4 regions of the Sphingopyxis sp. GW821-FHT02C12 genome follow, and region 2 is predicted to be linked to each of the others. Evidence: predicted binding sites of a transcription regulator. Region 2 holds the regulator's gene; each other region holds the start of a gene.
What was found. Region 2 encodes LexA, which represses DNA repair genes until DNA is damaged. Its sites were predicted from a motif close to GTTCCNCNCTTGTTCT; they were not measured.
Positions count from the first base shown of each region.

Region 1 (2,936 bases), 850 kb from region 2:
TTCGGTCGTCCACCAAGGGAGGTCAGCTTTGCGGCCTCGCCCCCTCACCCTCCCATCGCCGCTCACGCGGCGACGGGCCCCTCCCTCTCCCACAAGGGGAGAGGGGTTTTATGCCTTATTGACAGGCCAGACACTCATCGTAATCGGTGCTCTCCAGCTGATACACCGGCGCTTCGGCGGTGTTGTCGGCCTCGACCCCGCCCGCGAAGCCGGCGCGCTGCACCGATTTCGACCGAAGGTAATAGAGCGATTTGATGCCGAGTTCCCACGCGCGATAGTGGAGCATGAGCAGGTCCCATTTCTCGACGTCGGCGGGGATGAACAGGTTCAGCGACGCGGCCTGGTCGATATAGGGGGTGCGGTCGGCGGCGAGTTCGAGCAGCCAGCGCTGGTCGATCTCGAAGCTGGTCTTGTAGCAGTCCTTCTCGTCCTGGGTCAGGAAGTCGAGGTGCTGGACGCTGCCGCCCTTTTCGAGGATCGAGTTCCACACATTGTCGCTGTTCTTCGCCTTGTCGACGAGCAGGCTTTCGAGGTGCGGGTTGCGGATCGAGAAGCTGCCCGAGAGCGTCTTGTGGGTGTAGATGTTCGCGGGGATCGGCTCGATGCACGCGCTGGTGCCGCCGCAGATGATCGAAATCGACGCGGTCGGCGCGATCGCCATCTTGCAGCTGAACCGCTCCATCACGCCCTGATCGGCGGCGTCGGGGCAGGGGCCGCGCTCGTTGGCGAGCAGCATCGACGCCTGATCGACCTGGGCGCGGATATGCTTGAAGACGCGCAGGTTCGACGATTTCGCCATCGCGCCCTCGAACGGCAGGCCGCGCGCCTGGAGGAAGCTGTGGAAGCCCATGACGCCGAGGCCAACCGAACGTTCGCGGCTGGCGCTATATTTTGCGCGCGCCATTTCGGGCGGGGCGCGGTCGATATAATCCTGCAGGACGTTGTCGAGCATGCGCATGACATCCTCGATGAACATCTTGTCGCCGTTCCACTCGTCCCAGGTTTCGAGGTTGAGCGACGAGAGGCAGCAGACCGCGGTGCGATCGTTGCCGAGATGGTCGCGGCCGGTCGGCAGCGTGATTTCGCTGCACAGGTTCGAGGTGGTGACCTTGAGCCCGAGATCGCGGTGATGCTTGGGCATCATGCGGTTCACCTGGTCGATGAAGATGATGTAGGGTTCGCCGGTCGCGAGGCGCGTTTCGACGAGCTTCTGGAACAGGCTGCGCGCGTCGACGGCGCCGCGGACGCTCTGGTCCTTGGGGCTGCGCAGGTTGAATTCGGTGCCGTCGCGGACGGCCTCCATGAACTCGTCGGTGATCAGCACGCCGTGGTGGAGGTTGAGCGCCTTGCGGTTGAAGTCGCCCGAGGGTTTGCGGATTTCGAGGAACTCCTCGATCTCGGGGTGCGAGATGTCGAGGTAGCAGGCGGCCGAGCCGCGGCGCAGGCTGCCCTGCGAGATGGCGAGGGTGAGCGAGTCCATCACGCGGACGAAGGGAATGATGCCGCTGGTCTTGCCGTTGAGGCCGACGGGCTCGCCGATGCCGCGCACGCTGCCCCAATAGGTGCCGATGCCGCCGCCGCGGCTGGCGAGCCAGACATTCTCGTTCCACGTCTCGACAATGCCTTCGAGGCTGTCGGGGACCGAGTTCAGATAGCAGCTGATCGGCAGGCCGCGGCCGGTGCCGCCGTTCGAGAGAACGGGGGTCGCGGGCATGAACCACAGCTTCGAGATATAGTCGTAGAGGCGCTGGGCGTGGTCCTGATCGTCGGCATAGGCCGACGCGACGCGCGCGAAGAGATCCTGATAGGATTCGCCGGGAAGCAGATAGCGGTCTTCGAGCGTTTCCTTGCCGAAGTCGGTGAGCAGCGCGTCGCGGCTGCGGTCGGTGACGACCTCGAACCGGCGCGCGTGGACTTTCGCCTCGCCGCTGTCGTTGAGCTTTGCCGTTGCGGGCGAATCGCCCTTTGATTCGGGGGCCGCCTGCGTGTCGTTTTTCGTCAATTCCATCGTCGCCACGTCGCTCGTCTCCACCCGGTCCGTTTCCCGAAAATCCATGTATCACGCCCTCGATTACACCGGCGCGCATCGCGCGCCTGTTCCTGTCTTGTTCGACTCGGGACGAAACCCCAGCCTAGCATCTAAACCGTCCTCGGGGGCACATATTTTTGGGCGCAAAACGCTCTTTCCCGTGCCCATGTCTCATGAGCGACGGAAAACCGCCATTTCCAGCCAAGCACTATTTCTTGGGGTGCCCCCGTGGTCTACCCACCATCCATAGTGCCACGTCGGCGCTGAGACGCAAGAGAGTAAATGACAGATTAGGGACTCGACTCGTCGCCATTTTGATTCGTTTCGTCGATGGCAAAGCACGCTTCGCGGAGTCGGGCCGCGGCTTTCCGCGGGTCCGGCGCGGGCGTGACAAAAGTGCCGCACCGGCAAAAATTTTTTCGGGTGACACAAGATATGGGGGAGCGGCTTTTCATCGCGGCGCGCAGCCTTTAGGCGGTGTGCCCTGGAAGCGCGTTGGGGGACAGGCACTTATGCTGGTGGGGATCGATCTGGGGACGACGAACAGCGCGGTCGCGGTGTGGCGCGACGGCGGCCCCGAACTGATTCCCAACGCGCTCGGCGACCTGCTCACCCCCTCGGCGGTCAGCGTCGGCGACGACGGCGCGCTGCTCGTCGGCCTTGCGGCGCGCGAGCGGCAGGCGACGCATCCCGAGGCGACGGCGACGATCTTCAAGCGGCGGATGGGCACGACCGAGGAAGCGCGATTGGGCAAGCGCCGCTATCGCCCCGAAGAGCTGTCGGCGATGGTGCTCGGCGCGCTCAAGGCCGATGCCGAGGCGTTTCTGGGCGAACCGGTCACCGGCGCGATCATCACCGTCCCCGCTTATTTCAACGACCGCCAGCGCAAGGCGACGCGGCGCGCGGG
Region 1 covers NZ_JBWKVQ010000001.1:2,058,752-2,061,687, forward strand. Annotated here, with positions in the region: gene AC07U1_RS09910 (ribonucleoside-diphosphate reductase subunit alpha) at 116-2,056, opposite strand; gene AC07U1_RS09915 (Hsp70 family protein) at 2,542-2,936, shown strand, end outside.
Region 1: the regulator LexA is predicted to act here: its motif matches at 2,097-2,112, upstream of AC07U1_RS09910 (ribonucleoside-diphosphate reductase subunit alpha).

Region 2 (2,936 bases):
CAGCGACTTCGCGACCGGCGCCATGCTCGTCGCCGCCGGAACCCGGCTCAACGCCGGTGCGATCGCCGCGGCGATCATGGGTGGCGACGCGCAGCTTGTGGTCGGCGCCCGCCCGCGTGTCGCGATCCTCACCACCGGCGACGAACTCGTCCAGCCGGGCCGTGCGCTCGCGCCCGGCCAGATCCCCGACAGCAACGGCACGATGCTCGCCGCGATGCTCGCCGCCGAGCCCGCCGTCGTCAGCATCCCGCTCCACATCCGCGACGATCGCGAAATTTTATCCAAGGTTCTGAAAGACCTGGCGCGACGTCACGACGTCATCGTCACCGTCGGCGGCGCCTCGGTCGGCGATCACGACCATGTCCGCGGCGCGCTCGACGATGCCGGCGGGCGGCTGGATTTCTGGAAGATCGCGATGCGCCCCGGCAAGCCGCTGATCGCGGGCACGCTCGGCGACGCGCTGCTGCTTGGCCTGCCCGGCAACCCCTCGTCGGCCTTCGTCACCGCGACCCTGTTCCTGCTCCCCCTCGTCCGCCATCTCGCCGGCGCGCGCGATCCGCTCCCGCCACTGCGCACGGCCCCGCTCGCGGCCCCCCTCGGCCCCGGCGGCGCGCGACGCGACTATTTGCGCGGACGGATCGACGACGGCCTTCTCTCGCCCTTCGACGGACAGGACAGCGGCCGCACCTTTCCGCTCGCCGCAGCGAACGCCCTCGTCATCCGCGAGATCGGTGCGCCGTCCCGCGCGGCAGGCGAAGCGGCGGATTATATCGACATCGCTTGACAAGTTCGCTTCTGTTCCATTATCGTTCTCCTTATGTCCGAAACCGGCATCATGGAGAACGCCCGATGTTGACCGCCAAGCAGCATGAACTGCTCCACTTCATCCAGCAAAAGCTCGACGCGAGCGGCATCTCGCCGTCGTTCGAGGAGATGAAGGAGGCGCTCGGGCTCAAGTCCAAATCGGGAATCCACCGCCTGATCAGCGCGCTCGAGGAGCGCGGCTTCCTCCGCCGCCTCCCCAACCGCGCCCGCGCGCTCGAGGTCGTCAAGCTTCCCGAGGGCGGCAAGGCGGCCGTCAGCACCGATCGCGACAATGTCGTGCCGCTGCGCAAGCCCGCCCCCGCGATGCGCCCGATCGCCGCGAACGACATCGTCGAGGTCCCGCTCCACGGCAAGATCGCCGCGGGTGTGCCGATCGAGGCGTTCGAAAATCATGACAATCTCGCGGTCCCCGCCGCGCTGCTCGGCTCAGGCGAACATTATGCGCTCGAAGTGTCGGGCGACTCGATGGTCGAGGCCGGCATCTTCGATGGCGATTATGCGCTGATCCAAAAGGTCAGCACCGCGCGCGAGGGCGACATCGTCGTCGCGCTCGTCGACGGGCAGGATGCGACGCTCAAATATTTCCGCCGCGAGGGCAAGATGATCCGCCTCGATCCCGCGAACAGTGCCTATGAGCCGCAGCGCTACGCCGCCGAGCGCGTCATCGTGCAAGGGAAGCTGTCGGGACTGCTTCGTCGTTACCACTGACCTGCGGCGGGCGGCGCCACATATGCTCGTCGCCCGCGCCTAGTGCCGTCACCGCGCGCGGTCGCTCACCGAGGTAAAGCGCCAGCCCGCCGGTCTGTGGCAACGTATCGCGATCGATCGTCAGCCAGCGGCCGGCGCATTCGCGCGGCAGCCAGCGCTCGCTGATCACCACATCGGCCGCGGCGCACGCCGCCGCCATGTCCGCCCCCTCGATCCGGTCGCGCCCGCGCGCCGCCAGGATGGCGCGGCCATCCTGCGTCCAGCGACAGAAATCACGATTGCAGTCGACATGATCGAGGTCGGTGAGCGCGGCGAGCGGCGCATCGATCCCCGCTGCCTCGGTCATGGCATCACGCACATAATCCCCCGCCCGCTCGCGCAGCAACGCATAGCTGCCGTCGGGCAGCGCCGCGGCGATATGCTTGCCGTCGCCGGTAATCAGCACATCGGGCCGCGGCTGGGCGAGCAGGACGGCCATGCCGAGGACCAGCGGCACCGCCCCCGCCCAGCGCCAGCGCGTCCGCCACAGCAGCAGCCATATCCCGCCGAAGATCGCGAGGCCGAACCCCCAGGGCGGGAACACCGGCAGCGTCGCGACCGCGCCGGGCGCATCGGCGACGCTGTGCGCGAGCCAGATCAGGGCGTTCAGCGCCTGCTCGGCGACCCACCAGAAGGGCGCGCCGAGCCCGACGCTGTCGAACAGCAAAGCCAGCGCCTCGGCGGGCATGATGACAAAGGTCGTCAGCGGGATCGCGACGACATTGGCGAGCGCGCCATAGAGCCCCGCCTTGTGGAAATGGAACAGCGCGATCGGCGCCAGCGCGACCTCGACCGCGAGCCCGGTGATCACCAGTCCCGCGACCCCGCGTCCCAGGCGAAACACCCATGGCTCCTCGCGCCGCGCCATGAACCGCTGCATCGCGCGGCTTTCGTGGAGCGCGACGATCGCGGTGATCGCCGCGAAACTCAGCTGGAAACTCGGCCCCGCCAGCGATTCGGGGCGCCAGATCAGCACGATCAGCGCGCCCGCCGCGACCAGCCGCAGCGTCAGCGCCTCGCGCCCGAGCAGGAACGCGATCAGCACCAGCAGCGCGGCAATGAACGAGCGCAAGGTCGGCACCTCGGCCCCCGCGAGCAGCGTATATCCCCCGCCCGCCAACGCCGCGACCGCCGCCGCCAGCGGCAGCACATAACCCGCCAGCGCCAGCCGCCGGCTGAGCGCGAGCAGGCTCATCGCGCTCAGCATCGCAAAGGTCACCACCGCGGTCACATGCAGCCCGCTGATCGACAGCAAATGCGCCAGCCCGCTCCGCCGCATCGCCTCCTCGTCGGCCTCGCTGATCGCGCCGCGATCGCCGGCGACGAGCGCCGCGGCGATCCCCCCCGCCGATCCGTCGATCTGC
Region 2 covers NZ_JBWKVQ010000001.1:2,905,766-2,908,701, reverse strand. Annotated here, with positions in the region: gene AC07U1_RS13845 (molybdopterin molybdotransferase MoeA) at 1-784, shown strand, start outside; gene lexA (transcriptional repressor LexA) at 850-1,533, shown strand; gene AC07U1_RS13835 (ComEC/Rec2 family competence protein) at 1,487-2,936, opposite strand, start outside.

Region 3 (2,936 bases), on a different contig from region 2:
GAATTTCAGGCTATCGGTGTCGTTCAGCGCGACGATGCTCGCCACGAGCTTTTTCTCGAACGTCTGGTACGCAGTCAATTGTACGCCGCCTGCTGCGCGCTGGTTTTGCGTTGCAAAAATGTCCCGTACCGAATTGTCCGTGTTGTTGGCGGCCGCCGTTTGAGCGGCGGCGCCAACTGCGACGACGGACGCCCCGCCCTTGGCTGCTAGTATCTGTGCAGCGATGCCCGTCGAGAAATACTGGGCCAGACCGCCTTTTGCGCCCAAATTGCCATCCGCTCTGGCGGAGCCGTCAAAATTGGCGCCAAAGCTGGCGAGGACCGAATAGCTGTCGGTCGACCCACCATTGGTCGCGGCGAGCAAGCAAGGATGTACGAGCGGCCCTTCGCCCCCGGTAACCGTGACATCGTCCGACACATCGCACGGCTTCTGGGTATTCCCATCGTCCGACGTATTGGCCACCAGCGGCATGATCACCGCTTCTTGTCGGTCATATCCGACGATGATGTTTGGAACCTGTGCAGCGTCGGTCCCAACCTTGATTCCGAACGACGTGTTTGTCCCGAATACCATGGTATTGCTGTGCCGCGTCGCCTGCACGCACCCGCCGAGCAGCGGCACCACGCTCAGTGCGGCGAGATAGGCGATTGATCGACGATGCATGGCGATTCCCCCTCCAATTTGCTCAAGATCGACTTCGCGTTGTCCGCCTGCGCGTTCGTCCGAACGATGACGAGCAACTGACATTTCGACGGGTCGGCGATGACCCATTTCCCCGCGCTCCACCCCAGATAGGCGCCACCGCCGGGGAGGGAGTCCCAACCCAATCCCACGCCGCTGCGTTCGACCGCGACCAGTCCATCGGCCACGACCGGCACGCGAACGCGCACGATGCCCACGGCGAGCATGTCGACCTGCTCCCCGGCGCCCACATTGATGACGGTGCATCCCGTAAGCGCGGTGGCCACAATTCCGATGGCAAGGCCCCAAACACCGCGGATCATCGCCATGCGTGGGCGAACGACCCGTGGTCGTCGCTACGGCATTTATGCTTCAGGCACGCCGTCCGGACCCGCATCCGCAATCCTCCACCCTTAGGTACGAGAAGAATGCCAATCCCGGTGGCCGGTATAGGATGAAAACGCCAAATCACGCCGCTTGCGTATTTCTACTGAGCCACCATCTCTACGGCGACACGCGGCCTCTTGCGCGCAAAGAACAAATCTGGAACACATCCCTCCCATGAGTCTTACCCACATCTCCGTGCGCGGTGCGCGCGAGCATAATCTGAAGGGCGTGAACGTCGATCTGCCGCGCGATGCGCTGGTCGTCATCACCGGCCTGTCGGGAAGCGGCAAGTCGTCCCTGGCCTTCGACACCATCTATGCCGAGGGCCAGCGGCGCTATGTCGAGAGCCTGTCCGCCTACGCGCGCCAGTTCCTCGAGATGATGCAAAAGCCCGACGTCGAGCATATCGACGGGCTGTCGCCGGCGATCAGCATCGAGCAGAAGACGACGTCGCGGAACCCGCGCTCGACCGTCGCGACAGTGACCGAAATCTACGACTATATGCGCCTGCTGTGGGCGCGCGTCGGCATCCCCTATTCGCCCGCCACCGGCGAGCCGATCAGCGCGCAGACGGTCAGCCAGATGGTCGACCGCGTGATGGAATTGCCCGAGGGCACGCGCGCCTATCTGCTCGCGCCTGTCGTGCGCGGGCGCAAGGGCGAGTATAAGAAAGAGCTAGCCCAATGGCAGAAGGACGGCTTCGCGCGCGTCCGCATCGACGGCGAATTTTACGAGATCGGCGAGGCACCCGCACTCGACAAGAAATACAAGCATGACATCGAGGTCGTCGTCGATCGCATCGCGGTCCGCGAAGGCCTCGGCACCCGCCTCGCCGACAGTTTCGAAACTGCGCTCAAGCTCGCCGAAGGCCTCGCCTATGTCGACCTCGCCGATGGCCCGGTGCCGGGGCGCGAAGAGGAAGACACCGGCGGCGCGATGAAGGGCGCGGGCATTCCCGCGAACCGGCTGATCTTCTCCGAGAAATTCGCCTGCCCCGTGTCCGGCTTCACGATCGCCGAGATCGAACCGCGGCTGTTCAGCTTCAACGCGCCGCAGGGCGCGTGCCCCGCGTGCGATGGGTTGGGGGAGCGGCAGGAGTTTGACCCAGACCTTGTAGTACCGAACCATGCGCTCAGCCTGAAAAAGGGCGCGGTGGTGCCGTGGGCGAAATCGAACCCGCCCTCGCCTTATTATATGCAAGTGCTTGAAAGCCTGGGCAAAGCCTATGGCTTCGACCTGACGACGCCCTGGCAGGACCTGCCCGGCGAGGTGCAACTCGTTATCCTCTATGGCACCGGCGGCAAGCCCGTCGAACTGACCTTCAAGGACGGCAAACGCAGCTACACGACGCACAAGGCGTTCGAGGGCGTCATCGGCAACCTCAACCGCCGCCTGCTCCAGACCGAAAGCGCGTGGATGCGCGAGGAGTTGAGCAAGTACCAGACCCCGCAGCCGTGCGAGACGTGCCACGGCGCACGCCTGCGCCCCGAACCGCTCGCGGTGAAGATCGCCGGCGAGGACATCAGCCTGTCGGCGCAGCGCTCGGTCGCCGACGCGCTCTTATGGTTCTCCACCCTCGACGAAAAACTGAACGACACCCAGCAGCAGATCGCCAAGGCGATCCTGAAGGAAATCAACGCGCGGCTGGGCTTCCTCAACAATGTCGGGCTCGATTATATCAACCTCAACCGCACGTCGGGCACACTCAGCGGCGGCGAAAGCCAGCGCATCCGCCTCGCCAGCCAGATCGGCTCGGGCCTGTCGGGGGTGCTCTACGTCCTCGACGAACCGAGCATCGGGCTTCACCAGCGCGACAACGACCGGCTGCTCGCGACGCTCAAGCGCCTCCGCGACCTCGGCAACACCGT
Region 3 covers NZ_JBWKVQ010000002.1:971,425-974,360, reverse strand. Annotated here, with positions in the region: gene AC07U1_RS19990 (hypothetical protein) at 1-663, opposite strand, end outside; gene AC07U1_RS19985 (hypothetical protein) at 627-1,010, opposite strand; gene uvrA (excinuclease ABC subunit UvrA) at 1,243-2,936, shown strand, end outside.
Region 3: the regulator LexA is predicted to act here: its motif matches at 1,216-1,231, upstream of uvrA (excinuclease ABC subunit UvrA).

Region 4 (2,936 bases), on a different contig from region 2:
CAAGCTCGGTCCACAACGTCTTGCCGAGCCGACCGCTGTTCTGCGCGATCAGCGCCGAGGCGGCGGCAAGAATCTGCGGGGTCGATCGATAATTTTGTTCGAGGCGGATGACGGTCGCGCCCGGGAAATCCTTGTCGAAGCGCAGGATATTCGCGACCTCGGCGCCGCGCCAGCTGTACACCGACTGGTCGTCGTCGCCGACCACGCAGATATTCTTGCGCGATTGCGCGAGCAGCCGCAGCCACAGATATTGGCTGGCGTTGGTGTCCTGATATTCGTCGACGAGGATATATTTGAAGCGTTGCTGATACTGCTCGAGCACGTCGCGGTGGGTTTTCAGGATCACCAGCATGTGGAGCAGCAGGTCGCCGAAATCGCAGGCGTTCAATGTCTTGAGCCGCGCCTGATAGAGCGCGTAAAAATGCTCGCCCTTGCCGTCGGCCCAGGCTTCCTTGTCGGCGGCGTCGAGGTCGGCGGGGACGAGCCCGCGGTTCTTCCATTTGTCGATCAGCCCCGCGAGCTGGCGCGCCGGCCAGCGCTTCTCGTCGAGCCCCTCGGCCTGGATCAACTGTTTGAGCACGCGCAGTTGGTCGTCGGTGTCGAGAATGGTGAAATTGCTCTGCAGTCCGACGAGTTCGGCGTGGCGGCGCAGCATCTTGGCCGCGATGCTGTGAAAGGTGCCGAGCCAGGGCATGCCCTCGACCGCGTCGCCGATCATCCGCCCGATCCGCTCGCGCATCTCGCGCGCCGCCTTGTTGGTGAAGGTCACCGCGAGGATTTCGGACGGCCAGGCGCGCCGCGTCGCGATGATATGCGCGAGGCGCGCGGTGAGTGCCGCGGTCTTGCCGGTGCCGGCACCCGCGAGCATCAACACCGGGCCTTCGGTGGTCAGCACCGCCTGGCGCTGCGGGCCGTTGAGACCGCGCAGATAGGGCGGGTCCGAGGGATCGGGGCGGGCGAGGTCGGGCATCGAGGCAGGGGTATCGTTCACGCGCGAACGATTAGGGAACAGCGCGCGCGCTGTCCAGCGGGGAGGGGTGGATGGATACAATGCCCTGCGCTTCCCCGCACATTCCGATCGTTTGCGGAACGACCGCTGACGACCAGCTTCTGCCTTACCCCGGCGAAGGCCGGGGTCCAGAGCGCAGCTAGCAAACGCCTGCTCTCCACAGCCCTGGGCCCCGGCCTTCGCCGGGGAACCGAAGTTGTAGCTAACGCCCGCTCTTCACCCCGATGCCGATCTCCCTCTTTATCCCGCCCGTCTTCACCTCTACCGTCACCCCGATGCGCGCCCGTTCCCTGATCCCCGCATCGGCGGCCCTGCTGCTCTCCGCCTGCGCCGGCGGCAATTTCCGCCCCGTCAGCGACACGCCGGTGCGGATCGGCCCGGCCTATGCGGTTCGCGGCACCACCTATGTGCCCGCCGCCGCGCCGGGTTATGACGCGGTCGGCTATGCGAGCTGGTACGGCAACGAATCGGGCAATCGCACCGCCAATGGCGAGCCATTCCGGCCCGGCTGGATCACCGCCGCGCACACCACGCTGCCGCTGCCGACCTATGTCGAGGTGACCGCGCTCGACAGCGGCCGCCGGATCATCGTGCGGGTCAACGATCGCGGACCCTTTGCGCAGGGCCGGATCATCGACCTGTCGCGCGGCGCCGCCGAGGAACTCGGCATCAAGGCGCAGGGCCATGCCGCGGTGCGCGTCCGCCGCGTCGAGCCGTCGGAAAAGGACCGTAAACGCCTGCGCGACGGCAAACCCGCTGCATCGCTGCCGCCTTTGTCGGGGCGGGAATTGCAAGGGTTGCGGGCGCGGATACCGGGGAAAGACCGATAGGCGCGGCGGCGTTGGAGCGCCATCGGGCTTGCGTGGTGCGGGCCAGTGCGTCCAAGGCGGATAAAACCATCAAGGGGAGGGGTTGTTCGCCCATGGATCTGGCACCCTATCGCAAGCATCGGCGCATCCTGACCGCGAGCCTCGTCGGCACCGCGGTCGAATTCTACGATTTCTACATCTATGGCACCGCCGCCGCCTTGGTGTTCGGGCCGCTGTTCTTTCCGTCCGAATCGCCGTCGGCGCAGCTGATGCTGAGCTTCATGAGCTTCGGCCTCGCCTTTTTTGCGCGGCCCGTCGGCGCGGTGGTGTTCGGTCATTATGGAGACCGGATCGGGCGCAAGTCGACGCTGGTGGCGTCGCTGATGCTGATGGGCATTTCGACGCTGCTGATCGCTTTCCTGCCGACCTATGCGATGGTCGGCTGGGTCGCGCCGCTGTTGCTCTGCATCCTGCGCTTCGGTCAGGGGTTCGGGCTCGGCGGCGAGTGGGGCGGGGCGGCGTTGCTCGCGGTCGAGAATGCGCCGCCGGGCTGGCGCGCGCGTTTCGGCATGGTGCCGCAATTGGGCGCGCCGGTGGGGTTCATCGCGGCGAATGGCCTGTTCCTGCTGCTCGGGCTGGGCATGAGCGATGCCGAGTTCGCTTCATGGGGATGGCGCATCCCCTTCCTGCTCTCGGCGATCCTCGTCGGGCTCGGGCTGTGGGTGCGGCTCAAGATCGGCGAGACCCCCGATTTCGCCGAGGCGCTCGAACAGGATCGGCCCGTCGGCGTCCCGATCGGCGAACTCCTGAATCGCCATCTGCTGCCGACCCTCGCGGGGACCTTTGCGGTCGTCGCCTGTTTCGCGATCTTCTATCTCTCGACCAGCTTCGCGCTCGCGCATGGGACGACGACGCTCGGTTATCCGAAGGAGCAGTTCCTGCTGATCCAGCTCGGCGCGATCCTGTTCATGGCGGTAGGGATTATCGTCGCCGGGTACTGGAGCGACGCGGCAAGCGCGCAGAAGGTGCTGACCTGGGGCTGCGGGGCGACGATCCTGATCGGCTTCCTGTTCGGGCCGGCGCTGGCGTCGGGATCGTGGTGGCTGATCTTCGCCGGG
Region 4 covers NZ_JBWKVQ010000002.1:1,425,973-1,428,908, reverse strand. Annotated here, with positions in the region: gene AC07U1_RS22175 (ATP-dependent helicase) at 1-970, opposite strand, end outside; gene AC07U1_RS22170 (septal ring lytic transglycosylase RlpA family protein) at 1,285-1,839, shown strand; gene AC07U1_RS22165 (MFS transporter) at 1,932-2,936, shown strand, end outside.
Region 4: the regulator LexA is predicted to act here: its motif matches at 995-1,010, upstream of AC07U1_RS22175 (ATP-dependent helicase).